DNA from 2 places in the Streptomyces polygonati genome. Region 2 is predicted to be linked to the other one. Evidence: riboswitches for the same ligand, from Rfam matches in the RefSeq annotation. Region 2 holds a riboswitch; the other holds the start of a gene.
What was found. A riboswitch is a leader RNA that binds a small molecule or an ion and turns the genes downstream of it on or off. The one in region 2 is predicted to bind ZMP and ZTP.

Region 1: another riboswitch for ZMP and ZTP. It lies ahead of ACFO3J_RS07845 (glycine hydroxymethyltransferase); the one in region 2 lies ahead of ACFO3J_RS05670 (phosphoribosylaminoimidazolecarboxamide formyltransferase).

The regions. Positions count from the first base shown of each region.
Region 1 covers NZ_JBHSBB010000007.1:339,988-350,933, forward strand. The annotation lists gene ACFO3J_RS07815 (EcsC family protein) at 1-687, opposite strand, end outside; gene ACFO3J_RS07820 (ROK family transcriptional regulator) at 1,155-2,336, shown strand; gene ACFO3J_RS07825 (hypothetical protein) at 2,729-3,769, shown strand; gene ACFO3J_RS07830 (hypothetical protein) at 3,774-4,373, shown strand; gene ACFO3J_RS07835 (carbohydrate kinase family protein) at 4,342-5,379, shown strand; gene ACFO3J_RS07840 (DUF6227 family protein) at 5,387-6,226, opposite strand; gene ACFO3J_RS07845 (glycine hydroxymethyltransferase) at 6,476-7,945, opposite strand; ZMP/ZTP riboswitch at 7,977-8,071, opposite strand; gene ACFO3J_RS07850 (enoyl-CoA hydratase/isomerase family protein) at 8,305-9,297, shown strand; gene ACFO3J_RS07855 (class I SAM-dependent methyltransferase) at 9,404-10,150, shown strand; gene ACFO3J_RS07860 (LacI family DNA-binding transcriptional regulator) at 10,294-10,946, shown strand, end outside.
Region 2 covers NZ_JBHSBB010000006.1:53,593-64,538, reverse strand. The annotation lists gene ACFO3J_RS05715 (alpha/beta fold hydrolase) at 1-145, shown strand, start outside; gene ACFO3J_RS05710 (DUF1304 domain-containing protein) at 230-592, shown strand; gene ACFO3J_RS05705 (TetR/AcrR family transcriptional regulator) at 667-1,248, shown strand; gene ACFO3J_RS05700 (L,D-transpeptidase family protein) at 1,414-2,310, shown strand; gene ACFO3J_RS05695 (phosphatidylinositol-specific phospholipase C domain-containing protein) at 2,478-3,566, opposite strand; gene ACFO3J_RS05690 (AzlD domain-containing protein) at 3,749-4,072, opposite strand; gene ACFO3J_RS05685 (AzlC family ABC transporter permease) at 4,069-4,851, opposite strand; gene ACFO3J_RS05680 (helix-turn-helix domain-containing protein) at 4,977-5,609, shown strand; gene ACFO3J_RS05675 (crotonase/enoyl-CoA hydratase family protein) at 5,709-6,506, shown strand; gene ACFO3J_RS05670 (phosphoribosylaminoimidazolecarboxamide formyltransferase) at 6,551-7,780, opposite strand; ZMP/ZTP riboswitch at 7,753-7,838, opposite strand; gene ACFO3J_RS05665 (hypothetical protein) at 7,886-8,131, shown strand; gene alc (allantoicase) at 8,137-9,360, shown strand; gene ACFO3J_RS05655 (ankyrin repeat domain-containing protein) at 9,407-9,850, opposite strand; gene ACFO3J_RS05650 (hypothetical protein) at 9,860-10,507, opposite strand; gene ACFO3J_RS05645 (maleylpyruvate isomerase family mycothiol-dependent enzyme) at 10,540-10,946, opposite strand, start outside.

The DNA of each region.
Region 1 (10,946 bases), on a different contig from region 2:
CAGCCACTTGAATCTGCGCTGGGCGAGCAGCTGCTTCACCCGGCTCAACTCGCGGTAGGCGGCGGCCTTGTTCTGCGCGCGGCGCGCCACGCCGACTCCCAGGACCCCGAGCGAGAAGGCCGTCTCCTGCTCGTCACCGGACAGGGTGTCGAAGCCGTAGTACGCGGCGGTGTGCGCGACGAGCCGCAGACTCCCGACCAAAGTGGCCGCCGCGTCGCCGACCATCACGCCGACGACCATGGCCGGCCCCGCCCCGGTCACTGTGAGGGCTTCGCCGCCGGTGATCGCGAACCCGGCGCCGGCGCCCTCGATCAGCGCCACCGACGCGTAGGACAGCGCCAGATTCGGTTTCACCCGGTCGATGTCGGCGAGATCGAGTGCGCGGATGTCGGGCAGGACCCGCGCCTCGAACCCGGCGGCGCGATAAGCGGCCAGGATCTTCTCCGTTCGTACCGAGGCCACGGCCAGGTCGAATCCCTGCTCGAAAAGGCTCTCCAGGCCCTCCTTCAGCAGTTGCTCGAACTTCTCCGAGCCGGGCAGGACATGGGCGCCGCGGCGGGCCGCCTGACCGGCGGCCGCCGCCTTCTTCCGCAGCGATTCGGGCATCCGCCGCCCGACTCGCGCGTGCAGGCGCTTGTCCTTCCATTCCTGGATCTCCGCCCACGCCCTGCGGTCGTAGTCGGTCATGCCCGGCGGCGCCACAGCGCCGGGTCCGCCGTCCTTCACCATCGATATCGCCCCCCAGCGAAACGGAAGCGCGGCGGTCCGCGCCGGCGCCTTCCCACCCAGTCGTCACGCCCCCGGGAAAGCACCCTTCCGTGCTGACAAGCCTACCCGCCGGAGGGTTTGCGGTGAGTGGATCCGGCCGATACCGGCGTCCTTCCTTCCGGAACCCGACAGCCGCCGGCGATACGGGAAACCGGCCATCGGACACGGGCGAATCGTCGACGGGTCCCCTTCTCCGACGTATTGGGAGAGCGCTTCCCCGACAGCCGTGTGCCGCGCCCGCGTTCTGGCATTATGTGCCGTGTACCGCGATCTCCCGGGGGCCGCCGCGGAGGGTGACGGCGGCGCGGCGCCGCGACCGGCCGGTTCCCCGCGGTCCGCGGCGCACCGCCCCGGCCGGCGGTACCGACATCGTGAGGGGGAGCCCGGTGAAGCGCGACGTGGGCCGGACGACGAGGGATCTTCGTCGGCACAACCGCACGTCCGTGCTGTCCAAGCTCTATCTGCACGGCCCCGCCAGCCGTTTCGACCTGATGCACGCCACCGGCCTCAGCTCCGCGACCGTCAGCAACGTCGTCACCGCCCTGGTCGCGGACGGCCTGGTCGCCGAGGCCGGACTGCTGGACTCCGACGGCGGCCGACCCAGGACGCTGCTGGAGGTACGCCCCGGCTACGCGCGGGTCGTCGGCGTGGACATCGGCGAAACCCACGTCCAGGTCGGTCTGTTCGACTGGACGCTCGACACCATCGCCACCGCGACCTACCCCATGGACGAGGGCCACCCCGACCCGGCCGTACTCGCCGGGCTGGTGACCACCGGCATCGAGGAGGTCACCGGCCGGGCCGGCCTCGACCCCGCGAAGCTCCTCGGCGTCGGCGTCGGAGTGCCCGGTACGGTGCTGCCCGACGGACTGGTGCACGCTCCCACCCTCGGCTGGTCCGGCGTGCCCTTCGAAGCGCTGCTCCGCCCCCGGATCGCGGCCCCCCTGCACCTGGACAACTGCGCCCGCACTCTGGGCCAGGCCGAGATGTGGCGGGGCGCGGGGCGCGGCGCCGAACGGGCGATCGTCGCGCTCCTCGCGGTCGGCGTCGGCGCCGCGGTGGCCACCGGCTCGCCCAGCGGGGTGACCAGCACCACCAGCGAGTGGGGCCACACCGTCGTCCAGGCCGGCGGCGCCCCCTGCCGCTGCGGTTCGCACGGCTGCCTGGAGGCGTACGTCGGCGCCGAGGCCATCCTGCGGCACTACGAACACACCGCTGGAGCACCGAAGTCGGCGGTCACCGGCACCGAGGAGCGGATCGCCGCCCTGGTCGCCGGGGCCGCCCGGCCGGGAGCCGCCGCCGACACGGTGCGCTGGGCCGCCGAATACCTCGGGATCGGCATCGCCAATCTCGTCAACCTGCTCAGCCCGGACCGGGTGATCCTCTCCGGCTGGCTCAGCATGAGCCTGGGCCCCGCCATGCTCCCCGCCGTCCACGACGCCATGCGCCGCCACAGCCTCGACTACATGGCCGCCGCCACCCGCCTCGAACTCGGCCGGCTGGGCCAGGAGGCGGTCGCCCTCGGCGCGGCGACCCTGCCGGTGCACGAACTCCTCACGGCCGGTTAGGGCCCGTCGTCCGGATCTCCGCCGCGTCGCGGCGCCCCGGCACGCACTCCCCAGCGCTTCGCCTGGGGGTACCCCCAGCCGCGTTCTCGTCGGTCGACGACGTCCCCTCGGCCTTCGGCCGGGAGGTGCCCCCACCGCGTCGCCTCCCTCCTCCGCCCTGCGGCCGCACGCACCGGACATCGCTCCGCCATCCACGGAGATCCAAACGACAGGCCCCAGAGCCCGGGCGCGGGCTCCCGCGGCCGGGTACGGGGACGGTCCGTCGGTGGTCCCCGGTAGCGGTGCCGGTGGGGCGGGTGTGACGTTTTCGCGGCCGCGGGCGCTGTGAGGTGTAGGACCGCGCCCGGGCCCGATGGCCCGGCGGCACCGCGGACGACCCCGGGAGGCACGCGGTGGACAAGGCGGCGGAACGGTCCCGGACCACGCCCGAAGGACCATGGCCCGCGCCGGAGAGGGTCGAGCGACTGCTCGACGGCGCCCGCGCCGCACCCGGCGCGGCGGGGGAGTCACGGCTGGCGGAGCTGCTGCGGGCACTCACCGCGGCGGCGGCGGCCGACCGGGTCGATCCGGTACGGGAGCGGGCCGCGCTGTCGGCTTTCCGGACCGCCCGCGGACCGCGCGGGGCGGACGCGCGCCCGGTACGGCGTACCGGGCGCGGCTTCGCGCAGCCCGCCTGGCCGGCCCGGGCCCTGGCGGGCGGCCTGGCGGCGGTGTGCGCGCTCGGTGTGGTCACGATCGCCGCCGGGGCCGGAGCGCTGCCGGGTCCGTTCCGGGCCGGCGGGGTGCAGCATGCCGGGCCGTCCGCCCCGGTGACGGGAGAGCGCTCCCCCAGCCCGGGTCCGGACCGTACCCACGAGTCCGCACCGGACGGCGGCCGGGGCCCCCGTACCCCGCTGAGCGGTGCGCCGGCACCGAGCGTCCCGTCCGGAGCACCCGACCCGCGCGCCCTCTGCCAGCGGTACGCGCACGCGCTGCTGCCGGGCGGACGGCCCGACGCCGCACTCACCGACCGCCTGCGGCGCGTGGCCGGCGGCCGGGACCGCGTCACCGCCTACTGCCGGCGCTTCCAGGGCGGCCACCCCGCGCCGACGGCCGGCTCGCGTGTCGGCCCGGGCAAGGACCGGGGGACGGACCGGAAGGCGGAGCGGAACACGGACGGCACCGCGAAGGCGAACACCGATCCCAAGTCCGAGCGGGTGCCGGGGCGGGAGCCGGAACGCGGCGGCGCGAACCGTGACGTCCCGCGCCGGGACACCGCGAAGGGCCGCGCCGAAGGGCGGGCGGACGCCGACCGTCCCGCCGCGGCTGCCGACCCTCCGGACCGGTCCGGCACACCCGTGCCCGACCGCTCACCCGCATGCCGCCGGGGATGCGAAACGACCTGGGAACCGCCCGGTGGGAGCCCTGGCCGAGGAGGCGATCCGGCAGAGTGAGCGCATGGTGCCAGAGCTCCCCCCACCGGACGATCCGCATGTGCGGCACATGCGCCGGATGTTCCTCGCCGTCATCACGGCGAGCTTCCTCTTCCTGATCCCGTGGATCGGCTACCTCTCGGCGAGCCTGCCGAACCATCACGAGGTGGACCAATGGCGGCTGGCCTGGGTCGGTTTCGACGCCGCCCTGATCGCCGCGATCGGCGTCACCGCGGTGTGCGCCTGGCGGCGGCTGCAGATCTTCGTCCCCTGGGCGGTGGTGACCGCCACCCTGCTGTGCTGCGACGCCTGGTTCGACATCGTCCTGGACTGGAGCAGCGACGGACCGACCGGCTCCATCCTCACCGCGGGCCTCGCCGAACTCCCGCTTGCCGCCCTGCTGTTGTACGCGGCCAGGAAGATGATCCGGCTGACCGTGAGCGTCGCCTGGCGCCGGGCCGGCCGGACCGGACCCGTACCACCGCTGTCCCGGCTCTCGCTGGTCGTGCTGACCACCGAGGAGGAGCAGCGGACGCGGGACGCGCGGGAGCGACACGACCACGAGCACCCCGACGGAACGGAGAACTCCGACGATGACCACCGCCCTCCCCGCCGAACCACCTGACACCCGGGCCGGCTCCGCTCCTGGCACCGGTCCCGACCATGGCCTTGAGGTCCCGGACGCCGGTCCCGGGACGCCCTACGACGTGCTGGTGATCGGTGGTACCGGCGTCGACACCATCGTCCGGGTCGAGGAGTTCGCGATACCCGGCGGCGACTACCTCGGCGTGCCGCCGATTCGCGATTATGTGGCCCACACCGGCAACGGCGTGGCCCTCGGCTTCCACGCGCTCGGCCTGACCACCAAGTTCATCGACTTCCTCGGTGACGACCCGCAGGGCCGGATGATCCTGGACCACTACGCCGCGGTCGGCCTCGACTTCAGCCACCTGCCCGCGCCCGCCGGCACCCCGCGCAGTGTCAACCTGGTGGACCGGGAAGGCCGGCGCTTCTCCTTCTACGACGGCCGCCACCCCGAGGATCTGCGGCTGCCGCGTGAGTTCTACCTCCCGCACCTGGCCCGGGCCCGCCATGTGCACATCTCCCGCTCCACGCCCGCCCAGGACGTGTTCGCCGACGCCGTCCGCCTCGGGTGCGGCGTCTCCACCGATCTGCACGCCTGGGACGGGCGGGACGCCGCGGCCCACCCCTGGGCGTACGGCGCCGACCTGGTGTTCCTCAGCGCCGCCGGTGCCGGAGAGCGCATTCCCGAGGTGATGCGGCAGATCCTGGCGCACGGCAGGGCCACGCTGGTGGTGGCCACCGACGGCGCGGCGGGCTGCCTCGTCCTCGACCGCGGTGAGCAGGAGCCGCAGCGCTTTCCCGCGGTGCTGCCCGAGCGGCCGGTCGTGGACAGCAACGGCGCGGGCGACGCCTTCCTCACCGCCTTCCTGCGGGCCCGCTTCGCCGGCGCCGACCGCGCGGCCTGCGTACGTGCCGGATCGGTCTCCGGCGCGTACGCCTGCGGCAGCCCCGGCACCCATGAGGAGCTCATCGACGCCGCCTCCCTCGCGGCCGCCATCGGCCGGGCGCGCGATGCCTCCGGCGGCCCGGAACCGGTCCGCCCCTAGACACGGCCTAGCCGCCGGACTCGATCCGGCGGACCGCGGTGTCCAGGGCGGCGTCACGGGAGGAGTAGACCTCGCAGGCCGGATGGCCGTCGGGGGTGCGGGTGTGGTCGATCTCCCACAGGCTCAACTCGCTGCCGTCCAGCAGCAGAAAGGCGTGCTCGTACAAGGACCAGGACACCAGCCGGCCGGCGATCACCGCGCTGCGGCGGGTGACGATGCTGATGTCGTGCGCGATGGCGGCGTGCAGCCGCAGCAGTACGTCCTCGCCCGGCGCGTTGGCGTTGGTGGCCCGGCGCAACAGGCGCCAGGCGTGCTCGGGGGAGTCGCTCTCGGTGTACGCGCGGCGGAAGGCCTCCCTGCCGGGGACCAACAGGTCGTCCACCGCGTCGCGTTCGGCGTCCAGGGCGGTCGCCGCGGCCGGCCTCGCGCCGTTCACGGTGCCGAACGGCACCAGATCCGGGGGCAGTTCGACCGGCCCGGTGCTGGCGCCGAAAGCGGTGTCCACCTCCCACTCGGCGACCGCCAGATCCTCGCGGTCGCCGAACACCGCGTGGCGCAGGCGGTCGTCGGGACCGGTGTTGTGCTCCAGCTCCCACAGCACCCGTACTGCCCCGTCCGGCAGCAGGAAACTGTGCCGGAAGGTCCGGCGGTCCAGCCGCCGGGGCGGTCCCTTGGTGTGACGGCACGACTGGAGACCGCAGTAGTGCATCAGCGCGGACCGCACCTCGGCGAACTGCTCCGCCGCCCGCGCGCCGTTCTGCGCGCGAGCCAGTAAACCGGCCAGCTGTTCGCCGGGGCGGCCCCCGGTCCGTACGACTTCCACCGTCTGTGCGGGCTCTGGGTCCATCCGGCCCTCCCGGCTCCGACGTCACCAACCCTGCTGGCGACTCAGGGTAGTAGCGCCATCGCCGGTTGCACCGATGAACGCCGAGATTTTGGGCGTGCGGGGCCGGTACGCACGCCCCCATGGCCGAAAGGCCCCCAGGTCAGCCGCAGTCGGGGCCCGGCCCGCGCCATATTGCAAGGGCGGCGGCCTCGTACGTCCGTACGAGGAGATCACCTTTCCGGGGCCGGCCGGGGCGGGTGCCCGGACGGGTCAGCTCAGGTCGATGCCCGGGTAGAGCGGGAAGCCCGAGAGCAGGTCGGCCGCCTGGCTCGCCACCTTCTCGGCCACCGCCGGGTCCAGCACGTGATGCGCCTTCGACAGACCGCCCTTGGGTGCCGGGGCGGCGCTCGCGCCGGCCAGCACCGTGTCGATCAGCCCGGCGATCTCGTCCATCTCGGTCGTGCCGAGGCCGCGGGTGGTGAGCGCGGGGGTGCCGATCCGGATGCCCGAGGTGTACCAGGCGCCGTTCGGGTCCTGCGGCACCGAGTTGCGGTTGGTGACGATGCCCGCCTCCAGCAGCGCCGACTCCGCCTGCCGGCCGGTCAGCCCGTAGCCGGACACATCGATGAGCACCAAGTGGTTGTCGGTGCCGCCGGTGACCAGGGCGGCCCCGCGCCGGAGCAGGCCCTCGGCCAGCGAACGCGCGTTGTCCACCACGGCCCGGGCGTAGCCGCCGAACTCCGGCCGGGACGCCTCGGCCAGCGCCACCGCCTTGGCCGCCATCACATGGGGCAGCGGACCGCCGAGCACCATCGGGCAGCCGCGGTCCACATGCTCGGCCAGCGTGTCGTCGCACAGCACCATGCCGCCGCGCGGGCCGCGCAGCGACTTGTGAGTGGTGGTGGTCACGATGTTCGCGTGCGGCACCGGGTCGAAGTCGCCGGTGAGCACCTTGCCGGCCACCAGGCCCGCGAAGTGCGCCATGTCCACCATCAGCGTGGCACCCACCTCGTCGGCGATCTCCCGCATGATGCGGAAGTTGACCAGCCGGGGGTAGGCGGAGTAGCCCGCCACCAGGATCAGCGGCCGGAACTCGCGGGCGGACTCGCGCAGCGCGGCGTAGTCCAGCAGCCCGGTCTCCGGATCGGTGCCGTAGCTGCGCTGCTCGAACATCTTGCCGGAGATGTTGGGGCGGAAGCCGTGCGTGAGGTGGCCGCCGGCGTCCAGTGACATGCCGAGCATCCGCTGGTTGCCGAACTCGGCCCGCAGTGCCGCCCAGTCCTGCTCCGACAGGTCGTTGACCTGCCGGGCGCCGGCCCGGGCCAGCGCGGGGCTCTCCACCCGCTGTGACAGCACCGCCCAGAAGGCGACCAGGTTGGCGTCGATGCCCGAGTGCGGCTGCGCGTAGGCGTGGGCGGCGCCGAAGACGTTGCGGGCGTGCTCGGCCGCGAGCGCCTCGACGGTGTCCACGTTGCGGCAGCCGGCGTAGAAACGGCGGCCGACGGTGCCCTCGGCGTACTTGTCGCTGAGCCAGTTGCCCATCGTGAGCAGGACGGCGGGGGAGGCGTAGTTCTCACTCGCGATCAGCTTGAGCATCTCGCGCTGATCGGTGAGCTCGCTCGCGATGGCGTCCGCGATCCGCGGTTCCACGGACCGGATCACATCGAGCGCGCTGCGGTAGGCGATCGACTCGGGGGTGAGGGCGGCGCCGGACGAGGGGACGGCTGACAGCTCGGCCATGGGGTTCTCCGGTTCGAAGCGGGTTCGGAAACGGGACGGCCCAGGCGCACGGCTCTCGGTGGTGGTACGAACGAGCCGCTCCCCGATGGTTGACCCCATCCCAGCGCGCCAGTCACGGCTCGCCGCGAGCTTACCAACGCGGTTCCCGTCGGCGCGACCGTCGGCGCGGGCGTCGTCCCACCGCTGTCCCCGCTGTCGTCGCCTGTCGTCCCCGACGCCGTCCCGGCCGTGGCCGGTCGCCGGGCCGTCCGGCCCGCGCCGGCGGACCAGGTGTTTGGATGGGAGGCGAGCGGGGGCCGCCATCCGGGTGACGACCCGGCCGACCGGGCCGCCCCGACCGTACGACCGACTGGAGCGCCATGGACACGACCGCCCCGCCCGTCACCACCCGCGTCGGCGCGGGCACCGGGGTGATCGAACTCGACCGGCCCGCCGCGCTCAACGCGCTCGACCTCACCATGGTCCGGCTGATCACCGAAGCCCTGGAGAACTGGCGGAACGACCCGGGGGTGCGCTCGGTAGTGATCCGCAGCACCTCGCCCAAGGCCTTCTGCGCCGGGGGCGACATCCGGGCGATGCGCGACGCCGGGGTACGCGGCGACGACGCGGCGGTGGTCACCTACTTCTCCGCCGAGTACGCCCTGAACGCGATGATCGCCCGCTACCCCAAGCCGTACACCGCGCTCATCGACGGCTACGCCATGGGCGGCGGACTGGGCATCTCGGTGCACGGTTCGGCCCGCGTGGTGACCGAGCGGGCCGCGCTCGCCATGCCGGAGACCGCCATCGGCTTCTTCCCCGACATCGGCGCCAGCCATTTCCTGCCCCGGCTGCCCGGCGCGGTCGGCTGGTACCTCGCGCTGACCGGTCAGCGGATCGGGGGCGCGGCGGCCGTCGAGTGCGGACTGGCGACGCACTATGTGCCGGCCGCCGAACTGCCCGCGCTGGAGGCCGCCCTGCTGGCCGGCGGCGCGCCCGCCGCGACGACGGCCCGCTTCGCCGCCGAGGCGCCGCCCTCCGAACTCGCCGCGCACCGGCCCGCCGTCGAGCGCTGCTTCACCGCCCCCGACCTCGCCGGGCTGTACGACCGGCTCGCCGCCGAGGACGCGGACCGCGCCTGGGCCGACGAGACCCTCGCGACGCTGGAGCGGGCCTCGCCGATGAGCCTGGCCGTCACCTTCGACCTGCTGCGGGCCGGCGCCGGATCGAGTCTGGAGGACTGCCTGGCCCGTGAGCTGGACCTGGCCCGCCGGGTCGCCCACGCACCCGACTTCCACGAGGGCGTTCGGGCCGCGCTGATCGACAAGGACCGCGCTCCGGTCTGGTCACCCCATCCACTGCCCGCGATGTGAGATGCGGGTGTCATCATACGGACGCCGCGGCGTAGCGTGACCGCAGAACGCGCCGCGGCCGGAACACGCCGCGGCCCGCCCCGGAACCGACCACGGTTGGAGTGCCATGCCCCGCGAATGGGACGCCACGACATACGACTCCCTGCCGCTGCCGCACCTCGGCTGGGGCAGACGCACCCTGGCCCGGCTGCCGCTGCGGGGCGACGAGCGGGTGCTGGACGCGGGCTGCGGCACCGGCCGCGACACCGAGGGGCTGCTCGACCTGCTGCCGCAAGGACGGGTGGTCGCGGTGGACGCCTCCGTCCGCATGCTGGACCAACTGCGGTCACGGCTGGCCGGGCGGCTGGACCGGGTGGAGGTGGTACGCGCCGACCTGACCCGGCCGCTGCCCTTCGAAGGCGAGGTCGACGCCGTGTTCAGCGTGGCCGCCTTCCACTGGATCGAGGACCACGCCGCGCTGTTCGGCTCGCTCGCCTCCCGGATGCGGCCGGGCGCCCGGCTGGTCGCCGAGTGCGGCGGCCGCGGCAACATCGTCGCCGTCGACGCGGCCGTCGCCGACGTGCTCGGCGCCGGGCACCGGCCGGGCCCCTGGGAGTTCGCCGGCGTCGAGGACACCCGCGCCCGGCTGGCCGCCGCCTCCTTCACCGACATCGAGGTCCGACTGCGGCCGGACCCGGCCCGTTTCGAGCCGGGCGAGCAGGTGGAGGCCTTCCTGGCCACCGTCGTCCTGGGCGCCCATCTGGACGGCATGCCCGCCGAGGACCGGGCGCCCTTCGTCCGGGCGGTCGCCGCACGGCTGGCCGAGCCGGTCGTGGACTACGTCCGGCTGGAGATCACGGCGACCCGCGGCTGAGGACCGGGACCCCTGGAGGTACGGGCCTTGAGGCAGCGGTCCGGCCGGTTTCGGCATTGTTAAGGTGTGGCCGATCATCACTGCGGGCAGCGCGCCGCGCGGTCCCCGCCGACCTTCGAGGACGTGCAGGACGTATGGGCCCGATGAAGCGTCCCACCATCGCCGACATCGCCGCCGCGGCGGGCGTCTCCAAAGGCGCGGTGTCGTACGCGCTCAACGGCAAGCCGGGTGTCTCGGCGCGCACCCGTGAGCGGGTCCTGGAGATCGCCGCGCGGATGGGGTGGCACCCGAGCAGCGCCGCCCGGGCGCTGTCGGACGGGCGGGCGGGGGCGATCGGCCTGGTGGTGGACCGGCCGGCCTGGGTACTGGGCATCGAACCGTTCTTCATGCGGCTGATCTCCGGGGTGGAGGCGGGACTCGCCGCCACCGGCACCGCGCTGCTGCTCCAGGTGACCGAGGACGCCGAGGCCGAGGAGGCCGCGTACCGCCGCTGGTGGGGGGAGCGCCGGGTGGACGGGGTGCTGCTGGTCGACCTGCGCGAGCGCGACCCCCGGCTCGCGCTGCTCGCCGAACTCGGCCTGCCCGGCGTGGTGATGGGCCACGCGTCCGACGCGCCCGGCCTGCCCTCGATCTGGATCGACGACGGCGCCGCCGTCCGCGAGACGCTGGCCTATCTGGCGGCGATGGGGCACCGCAGGATCGCCCGGGTGGCCGGCCCCGAGCGGTTCGTGCACACCCGTGAACGGGGCGAGGTCTTCGAGGCGTGCGCCGCCGAACTCTCGCTGCCCGGCATCAC
Region 2 (10,946 bases):
CCGCTTCTTCCCGCTCGACTTCCAACGCCGGGTGGTACGCGACCGGTTGGGGCCCGGCGTCGAGGTCGAGGAGCTGCCCGGCGGCCATCTGGTGGCGCTCAGCCGGCCGGAGGAACTGCTGGCCGCGCTGCTGCGGGAGGACTGAGGGGAGGAACGGGAGCCGCCCCTGCTACTTCCTGTACAGTTGTCCAGGAAGTAGCGGGGGAGCCGGCCGATTCCTGGGGGATACGTGAACGTCGTGGCGAACGTCCTGGTGGCGGCGGTCGCCGCCTTCCATCTCTATGTGCTGGTCCTGGAGATGTTCCTCTGGCAGGGCCCGCGCGGCCGCGCGCTGCACGGCCTGGACGCGGCCGGCGCCCGCACCACCGCGCCGCTCGCCGCCAACCAGGGGCTCTACAACGGATTCCTGGCCGCCGGGCTGATATGGGGGCTGGTCGCAGCCCACTCGGTGGGCTTCCAGGCGAAGGTGTTCTTCCTGTGCTGTGTGGTGCTGGCGGGCGCGTACGGCGCGGCGACCGCGTCGCGCAAGATCCTGTATGTGCAGTGCGCGCCCGCGGTTGTGGCGCTGATCGCCGTCCTCGTCGCGGCGTGAGCGGCGAGAGTGCGTGAGCGGCGTGAGCGGCGTGAGCGGCGTGAGCGGCGTGGGCGGCGAGACCGGATGACCCGGTGACCGGGGAGCCGGGCGATCCCCCGGCGGCGGTCGACCCCCGGACCCGGCGGACCCGGGCCCGGCTGCGGGCCGCGCTTCTCGCCGAGTGCGAACTGCGCCCGCTGGACGAGGTCAGCCTCTCGGCGCTGGCCCGCCGCGCCGGAGTCGGCCGCGCGACCTTCTACCTCCACTACGACGGGCTCCGGGCGCTGGCGGTGGACGCGTGCGCCGATGTCGTACGGGACGGGGTGGACGCCCTGCACGCCTGGACCGGCTCGCCGTCGCCCGACATGCCGCCGGCGCCGCTCGTCGACTTCCTGACCGCGGTCCACCGGCGGGCCGGGCTGTACCGCGCCCTGCTGCCCGATGGCGGCGGCGGTCCGCTCGGCACCCTGCTGCACCGCGAGTTGCGCGAACGCTCGTACGCGGAGCGGGTCAGGGCCGGCGCGCCCCGCCCCGAACTCGCCGCCTCCGCCGTCGCCGCCGCCTTCACCGGTCTGCTCGCCGACTGGATTCACGGCCAAGTCCCCCTGGCTCCGGAGGACTTCGCCGAGCAGGTCTGGCGGCTGCTGCTCGCTGTCCACCGCACGGTGCGCTGACGGCTCATGTCCGGCGTCCGCCACGCGGCGATCGGCGGTCCTCCCGAACACCGATCAGCGGCCGGGTCTTTCGAACCACCGTACGAAAGTGATCTCTGGGACGAAACGGACGGATGTGGGGGCTGGGTGGTGGCGCCGGGCCGAAGGTTTGCGACGATTGGCGCGATGACCGAACATTTCCCCGACGCGTTCGAGCGCGGAAACGACACCCGAGGCCGGCACCGGCACCGGCGGCCTCGTCGTGGCCGTAAGCGACCGGTGGTGATGGCGACTGCCGGAGCGGTCGGCCTGGTGGTGGTCGGCGCCAGCTATCTGGTGGTCGGCCGGCACGGCGGGACCGCGGTCGCGGACGACGGACGGCACGGCGCGGTGGCTTCTTCGTCTTCTACGTCTTCTTCGTCGGCCACGGTACCGACCGGCGTCGCCGCGAAGGCCGCGCCGGCCGACACGCCGGCCCTGGTCGAGCAGTTGCCCACCGTCATACCCGGGCTCGGCCCGAAGACGCGGGCCGAGATCCCCGCCGCCAGCCACCAAGTGCTGGTCGCCTCGGGGAAGGCGAAGAACTCCCCCGACGCCGAGGTCACCCTGTGGTCCCGCACCACCGACGGCCGCTGGCGGCCCGGCGCCACCTGGCCGGCGCACAACGCGCTGGACGGCTGGACCAGTTCGCACCACGCCGGCGATCTGCACAGCCCCATCGGGGTGTTCACGCTGCACGACGCCGGCGGTTTCGACGCCGACCCGGGCTCCAAGCTGCCGTACCACCACTCGTCCGAGTTCCAGGCCGGCGGTGTCGGTTTCGACGGCGAGACCCTGGACGACGCGTTCGACTATGTGATCGCCATCGACTACAACCGCGTCCCCGGTACGTCGCCGCTCGACGGCACGCAGCCGCTCGGCGCGGCCCGCGGCGGCGGGATCTGGGTGCATGTGGACCACGGCGGCCCCACCCACGGCTGTGTGAGCGTGCCCGCCAGCCGCATGGTCGAACTGCTGCGCACCCTGCTGCCGGCCGACCATCCGGTGATCGTCATGGGCGACCACACCTCGCTCGCCACCTGAGGTCCGCCTCGGCCCGACCGTCCGACCTGCCGCCACCGCCGTCCGACCTGCCGCCGCCGCCGGCTGCCTGACGCCGACGCGCGAGCGCCGGGCGGTCGCGGTCGTCGCCCCGTACGACGACCGTGAACACCCGGCGCTCAGCCGTTCCTTCGTCCGTCCGCGTGCGGTCAGCCGCGCGGGACGACCAGGGACTGCACGTCCGGCAGGCCCTTCCAGTCGTTCGAGGCGACCGTGGCGTGCGCCTTCGCCAGCAGGGCCACCCGCGCCGCCGCGTCGGCCGGCGCCGGGTTGACGTCGTCCAGGGCCGGTGCCACGTTCTGCGAGTCGGTCATGAACAGCAGGTAGTGATTGGTGTCGTACCAGCTGGTGTCGATCGAACCGTTGAGGTAGGTGGCGGCGTCACCGTCGAAGGCGACGAACCAGGGGCGCAGCGTGGCGTCCGAGTAGCGCGTGCGCGGGTCGCCGGCCTGGGCGTTGTGCACCGAGGGGAAGATGTTCGCCTGGGCGGTCTTGCCCTGGGTGTGCAGGTCGCGCAGGTAGGTCGCGTACTCCTTGTCCGTCCACAGGGTGTCGGTCGGGTTGGCCTCCTCGACCGTGCCCGGGATGACTTCGAGCAGCACCTTGCCGGCCAGCTGCTGCCGGGTCGGCCAGTTGCCCGCCTTGGCGGCGTCGTCCAGGGTGGCGTACTGGCCGCCGCCCGGCTTGTTCAGCAGGTCGTTCGGTTTGAAGACCAGGCTGCCCAGGTGGGCGCTGATCGAGCTGTCGAGCTTGGCGGGGCTCATCCCGAAGGTGGACTGGAAGCCCGCCTTCAGCTCCAGCTTGATGACCAGCGGGCCGTGTCCCGGGTGCGCGCCGAGCCAGACCCGCACGTCGTCGAGGCAGGACTCCAGGTCCTTGTTGGCACCGCCGCTGTAGAGCTGCGAGGCCGAGGACGCGTTGACGCAGTTGTTGCTGTTGCCGAGCGGATTGGAGTGGCTGACCTTCCACTCCGAGGTGATGAAGTCGTCCCAGACGTCCAGTTCGATCATCGAGGTGCCGGTGTCCAGCGCCTGCGCCAGGTACGGGAAGGTGGCGGGGTCATAGGTGTTGTGCAGGCCGGACACGGTGGCGCCGGACAGCGGCAGGGAATTCGTGTCGGCGGCGGAAGCGGCGCCGCCGGGCCCGGCGGCGGTGAACGCCAGGCACGCGGTGAGGGTACCGAGCAGCGCGGTACGCAGGGCCGTACGCGGACGAAGGGTAACTCGACGACGGGTCATAGGACCGGTCACGTCTCCTCCAGTGGGGGGTGGCTCTCCGTCCAGGACGGTGACGGCCATGTGTGAATCGACGGAGACATGACACGTAACACGATCTGGAATCCCGCTGTCAGCTCCGATTCACGCCGAACTCCCGGGGTGCGGGACCGGGCTGAACTCGTCTTTTCCGATAAAAAGCTGGGTCAGTCGACGCCGAGCAGGCGCAAAGCTGCGGTGGTGACGGCGGCGGCGACGACCACCGCGACGAAGGGCGCCCGGCGCCAGGCGCACAGACCGCCGACGGCCACCCCCACCGGTCGGGCGACGCCGGCGAAGCCGTGCCCCTCGGTGAGCGCGGAGGTGGCGACCAGGGCGCCGAGCAGGACGACCACGGCGACGGCCGTGAGGCGTTCCACCCGGGGGGAGAGGGTGACGCGGGCGCGCAGCACCGGTCCGGCGAGGCGGAAGGCGAAGGTGCCCGCGCCGAGGACGGCGGTGGCGAGAACGAGGCCGGTGGCGGAGGTCACGGTGAGGTCCGATCGGTCGGGTGGCCGGCGGGGGCCGCGGTCGGGGGGTCGGCGACGCCGGGGTCCGCGGCGGACGGGTCCGGGACGCCGGTGGCCGCTGCCGCCGGCCGGCGGCGGGGGAGGCCGACGGCGACGCCGGCCAGGGCGAGCAGGACCGGAAGGCCAGCGGGGAGGAAGGGGGTCGCGGCCAGCGCGATCGCGGCGCCGGCCGAAGCCGCCCTGCGGGTGGCCGTGTTGTCGAGGGAGGGCAGCAGGAGGGCGAGCAGGACCGCGGGGAAGGCCGCGTCCAGCCCGAAGGTGTCGGGGTCGCCCATCGCCCGGCCGCCGAACGCGCCCGCCACCACGCCGAGGTTCCAGCAGGCGAACAGCCCGAGCCCGCACGCCCAGTAGGCGGCCCGCCGACGCCCCGGCCCGTCCTGCGCCAGTGTGAAGGCCACCGTCTCGTCCACCATCAGATGGCTCCCGGCCAGTCGGCGCGGCAGACCGGCGCCGACCACGTCGCCGACCACGAAACCGAACGGCAGATGGCGCGCGTTGACCAGCAGCCCGGCGGCCACCGCCGCCACCGGATTGCCGCCCGCGCCCACGATCCCGACGAAGATGAACTGCGAGGCGCCGGCGAACACCACCACCGACAGCAGCACGGGCAGCCACAGCGGCAGCCCGAGGCCCACCGCGATGGCGCCGAACGACACACCGACCAGCCCGTCGGCGGCGCACACCAGCCCGATGTCCCGCGCCAGGCCTTGGTCCAGGGTTCGCTTTATCGAACGATTCACCCGATCTACTGAACGGCACGGTCTGATGGTTCGTCAAGTCGAACGATAGGATTTCTTCAGCGAACGCAGCTGCGACCATGGACACGGCGGGCACACGGCGCGGACACGGCGAAGGGACGACGGCCATGGCGGACAGTGGGGGTCCTCACGGCGAAGGCGGCACGGGCACGGGAACGGACGCCGGAGCGGGCGGTACTGCAGCGGCCGAGTCCGGCGCGCCGCTCGCGACCATCGCCGCGTCCCTGCGGCGCGAGCGGCGCCGGGTGGGGCTCTCCCTCACCGAGGTCGCCCGCCGTGCGGGTATCGCCAAATCGACGCTCTCCCAGCTGGAGTCCGGCACCGGCAACCCGAGCGTGGAGACGCTGTGGGCGCTGAGCGTCACCCTCGATGTGCCGTTCGCCCAGCTCGTCGACCCGCCCCGGCCCCAGGTGCGGATCATCCGGGCCGGGGAGGGCCTGGCCTTCACCGCCGAACACGCCGATTACGTCGCCACGCTGCTCGCCTCCTGCCCGCCGAACGCCCGCCGCGACCTCTACGTGATCACCGCCCAGCCGGGCACCTCGCGCGACTCGGACCCGCACATGCCGGGAGTGACCGAGCATGTGGTGCTGAGCGCCGGACGGGCCCTGGTCGGCGTCGCCGACGAACCGGTCGAGCTGAACCCGGGGGACTACGTGGCCTACCCGGGCGATGTCGCGCACGTCTTCCGGGCGTTGGAGCCGGATACGGCCGCGGTGCTGATCCAGGAGCACCGCTGAGGCGCCGCCACCTGCGCCCCGCCCGATACCAGGCCTGATGATCCGCCCCCGCCCCCGCCCCCGCCCCGACTCCCGACTTCCGACGGCAGGAGACCGATGATGGGACGCACCGCGACCGGAGAGCCCGACGACCGGTCCGCCGTACGGATCGAGCGCGCCGGACCGGTGACCACCGTCGTGCTGTCCCGGCCCGCCGCGCGCAACGCCGTGGACGGTCCGACGGCGGTCCGGCTCGCCGACGCCTTCCGGGAGTTCGACGCCGACGGGGAAGCGGCCGCGGCGGTGCTGTGGGGCGACGGCGGCACCTTCTGCGCGGGCGCCGACCTCAAGGCGATCGGGACCGGCCGCGGCAACCGGGTGGCCGAGGACGGCGACGGCCCGATGGGGCCCACCCGGCTGCGGCTGGGCAAGCCGGTGATCGCCGCGATCTCCGGCCACGCGGTCGCGGGCGGTCTGGAACTGGCGCTGTGGTGCGATCTGCGGGTGGCCGAGGAGGACGCGGTGCTGGGGGTCTTCTGCCGCCGCTGGGGTGTGCCCCTGATCGACGGCGGAACTGTACGGCTTCCCCGGCTGATCGGCGCCGGCCGGGCGATGGACCTGGTGCTCACCGGCCGGCCGGTGGACGCCGCCGAGGCGCTCGCCATCGGTCTCGTCAACCGGGTGGTGCCCCGGGGTACCGCCCGCGCCGCCGCCGAGGCACTCGCCGCCGAACTGGCCGCCTTCCCGCAGACCTGCCTGCGCCAGGACCGGCTCTCCCTGCTGGAACAGGACGGCCGGTCCGAACAGGAGGCGCTGGCGGGCGAGTTGGCCCATGGCCGGATCTCGCTGCGGGAGGCCGGAGCCGGTGCGGCCCGGTTCGCCGCCGGGGAGGGCCGGCACGGCGCCTTCGGCACCTGACGCCGGGGCCGGGCCGGATCACCGGTGCTCGGCCCGGCCGCCGGTCAGTGCTGGAAGAGCCGCAGCCCGGTTCGCACCAGGGTGATCCCGTGCTCCTCGCAGGCCTCGGCGACCTCGGCGGAGCGCAGGGAGCCGCCCGGCTCGGCGATCCACCGCACGCCGTAGCGGGCCGCGTGATCGACGTTGTCGCGGAAGGGCAGCGCGCCGTCCGAGGCGAAGGCGACACCTGTGAGGCGCGCGGCCCAGTCCCGCCGGTCCTCGTCGGTCGGCTCGGGGGCGGGCACGTCGAGGGCCGCCGCGAGCCGGAGGCGTTCGTTGGGCGTCAAGTCGCCCTCGGCGATCCGGACTTGCCAGTTGACGCGCTCCTGGCGTCGTACCGCCGCGCCGAACTCCATCGCCTGCAGCGCCGGATGGCGGCGCAACCACCATCCGGCCGCCTTCGCGCCCGCCAGCCGCGTACAGTCGACCCGCGACTGCTGGCCCGCGCCGATGCCGAGCGTGACCCCGTCCCGCACGTAACAGACCGCGTTGGACTGGGTGTCGCGCACCACGGCGAGCCCGAGCAGCAGATCCTCGGCAGCGGCGGCGGGCACCGGCGCCTGCCCGCACACCACATTGCCGAGCAGCTCCGTGGTCAGCGGCACCTCGTCGCGGGCCTGCGTCAGCCGCAGGCCGTAGATCTCCCGCCGCTCCAACTCCGGCGGCACATAGGTCGGATCGGCCTCAAGGACGAGGAAGCGGCCCCGCTTCTTGGCGCTCAGCGCGGCCATCGTGCCGGGCTCGTAACCGGGGGCGACGATGCCGTCGCACACCACGCGGGCCAGCAGCGCGGCGAGTTCGGCGTCGACCGGGTGCGAGACGGCGGCGAAGTCGCCGTACGACGACTTCGGATCGGCGTCGCGGGCCCGGACATAGGCGCTGGCCAGCGGGCTCGCGATGCCTTCCACCGGGTCGAAGCCGTAGAACGCCGCGGTCGGGCCGTCGACGGGTCCGGCCAGCGCCGCGCCGGCCGGGGAGACATGCTTGAAGGACGCCGCCACCGGCCGCCCCAGCGCCGCCGACGCCTCCCGTACCAGCCGCCAGCCGCTCAGCGCGTCCAGCAGGTTGATGTACGACGGGTCGCCGTTCAGCGCCCGCAGCGGCCACGCGCCCGCTGTCACGGGCTCGGCGCTCGCCCGGCCCTGCTGGGGATTGAGTCCGTACCGCAGTTCCACCGGGGCCTCCACAGCCGTACCGCCTCGCTGATGTGAGGCGCCCAGGCGGTCGACGCTCATCCGGACTGCTGGGCCGCTCCCCGGTGGTCCTCCACCCTCGCCAGTCGCGCCCAACGGCGACTCTACCCGCCGCGCCCGCGCGGCCCCGCGGGTAGGCCGGCCGCCATGATCGTCCGGATCAACGGGACCTCCGGTGTCGGGAAGACCACCACGTCCGAGAAGCCGGCCGCGCTGCTGCCGGACGCGCTGGTCTTCGACTCCGAGTCGGTCGGCTACATGCTCCAGCCGGTGTTCACCGGCATCCCGGCGCGGGACTTCCAGGATCATCCCGCGGGGTCAGCCCGCGCCAGCACCGGTCGGGCGCGGCGGCCTCCTGAGAGAGTGGGGGCGGCCGACAGAAGGAGACGGTGAGGAATGTGACGGGAGACAACGCGATGACGCCGCAGGAGCGGGACACGGTCCGGGAGGGAACGGCCGGCGCTGCCGGCGCGGACGGCAGGGCGGACACCGGTGCCACCACCTCCACCGCCTTCACGGCGCTGACCGGTTTCACCGGGGACGCGCGGCCCTATGCTGGCGGCGATCCCTACGCGGACTACCGCAAGGCCGCCTTGCCCTTCGCCGGGCTGGCGGACCTGGCCGACCGGCGGCTGGGCGCCGGGGTGATCGCCGCCAACGACGAGTTCTTCGCCGAGCGGGAGAATCTGCTGCTGCCCGGGCCCGCGGGGTTCGACCCCGAGCGTTTCGGCCACAAGGGCAAGGTGATGGACGGCTGGGAGACCAGGCGCCGCCGCGGCCGGTCCGAGCGGGCGCCGCACCCCGATCCGGACGACCACGACTGGGCGCTGGTACGGCTCGGGGCGCCGGGGATCGTGCGCGGGATCGTCGTCGACACCGCGCACTTCCGCGGCAACTACCCGCGGGCCGTCTCGGTGGAGGCGGCCTCCCACTCCCTGTCCGCCGCACCCGGGGACCTGCTCGACCCGGAGGTGGAGTGGACCCCGCTGATTCCCCGGACCGAGATCGGCGGCCACGCGGAGAACGCCTTCACCGTCCACCTGGAGCGCCGCTTCACCCATCTGCGGCTGCGCCAGCATCCCGACGGCGGCATCGCCCGGCTGCGGGTTCCCGGCGAAGTGGTCCCCGATCCGGGCTGGCTGGCCGAACTGGGCACCTTCGACCTGGTCGCGCTGGAGAACGGCGGCATGGTGGAAGACGCCTCCGACCGCTTCTACTCGCCGCCGGAGCACACCATCCTGCCGGGCCGCTCCGGCAGGATGGACGAGGGCTGGGAGACTCGCCGCCGCCGCGACAGCGGGCACGACTGGATCCAGTACCGGCTGGTGGAGCAGGGCCGGATCCGGGCCGTGGAGATCGACACCGCCTATCTGAAGGGCAACGCCGCGGGCTGGGCGTCGCTCTCGGTACGCGACGGCGCCGACGGCGCGTGGGTCCAGTTGCTGCCCCGGGTCCGCCTCCAGCCCGACACCCTGCACCGCTTCCTGGTCGACCGGCTGCCCGCCACTCACGCCAGGATCGAGATCTTCCCGGACGGCGGCATCTCCCGGCTGCGGCTGCACGGCTCCCTCACTCCCGGGGGCGCGGCGCGGCTGGCCGAACGGACCGGGGCGATCAGTTAGCGAGCCGCGGCCGGAAGCCCGGAAGCCCGGAAGCCCTGACGAGGGGTCACTCGCCGCGGAAGAGCGCCAGCAGTTCGTCCTTGCCGAACATCTGGGCGGTGTCGACGGCCGAGGGTGTACCCGCGGTGGGGTCGGCGCCGGCTTGGAGCAGCGCGGTGATCACGTCCTGCTCGCCCTTGAAGACCGCGCCGGCCAGCGGCGACTGCCCCCGGTCGTTGATCCGGTCCGGCTCGGCGCCGCGCTCCAGCAGCGCGCGCACCGCCCCCGCGTGCCCGTGGTAGGCGGCGAGCATCAGCAGTGTGTCACCGCGGTCGTTGGTGAGATTCGCGGAGACCCCGGCGTCGACATAGGCGGCCAGCTGGGCCGCGTCGCCCTGCCGGGCCAGGTCGAAGAGCCGGGTCGCGAACTCGACGAGCTCGGGATCGGGGGCGCCGGCCGGGTCGTTCGCGGGGCCGGTGCCAGGGGTCGGATCGGGGGTGGGCTCGGTCATGGCCCCACCCTACGCAGGGCAGCGACCGTCGAAAAAGGAAATCACCACACGCCGCGAGGGACCGTCGCCGACCCGGACGTCCAGCGGTACGCAGGCGCGCCCGTCCCCGGCCACGAAGAACGCGCCGATGAAGACGGTGGAGGCGCCGGGGCAGCCGTGGAAGGACACCGAGGGGGCCGGGGACATGCCGTAGCCGATCCCGTACTGCAGACCGACCCTCGCACGCTGTTCGGCCCCGATGGTGACGGTGACCGGCCGGGAGTCCTGGACCTCGGAGTCGACGCGGTAGTGCCAGCCGTCGGCGTTGTGGACCCCGCGGGCCTGCTGGTCACCGTCGGCCAGCGCCGCGGCGCCGTGCAGGATCAGGCCGCCGGCCGACAGATCGTTCCTGGAGGCGGGCGGCGCGGCCGAGGCCGGGCCCGAAGGGGCTCCCGACTTCGCTGGAGCGCCGTGGGCCGCCGTCGGCGGCCGGTAGGTGCTGGTGCCCTCGACGCACTCCACCGGGCGCGGATGCGCGATGCTGCCCACCGGCGGGGGAGCGGAGGCCACGGCCGGCGGCGCCTTGTCGGCCGGCTCCGAACCGCCGGCGGTGCAGCCGGCGAGCAACGCCAGCGCCCCGGCCGCCACTCCGGCCGCTCGCCACCCTCGACCTGACATGGGCATCACCCCTCCGTCAGGACGGTACGTCCTCAACCGAGCGGCGGCCAGACCACCAACTGCCGTACGAGATCCTGATCCCCCGATATCCGCAGCGCGGGGCCGTCCCACGGGACCCGGCGGTAGAGGGCGAGCAGCAGCTCGCTCGCCGGGCCGGACAGGGCCGCGCCCGGCCGCGGCCGCCCGCCCGTACCGCCGCGTATCGCCGAGGCACCGGTCGAGTCGAGGATCAGCGTCCAGGACGGGCCCTCGTCGGTGGCCAGCAGGACACGGGCGGGCGAGTGCGGCCAGCCGTCCATCGAGCCGAAGCCGACATGCAGGAACTCGTCCAGGGCGTCCAGCGCCACCTGCGGCGGAAGCGGCTGGGCGGCGCCCGCTGCCTCCTGCGCGTCCCGGGTGTGCACCGCCGCCTCCTGCACCTGGTGGCGGGCCACCGCGC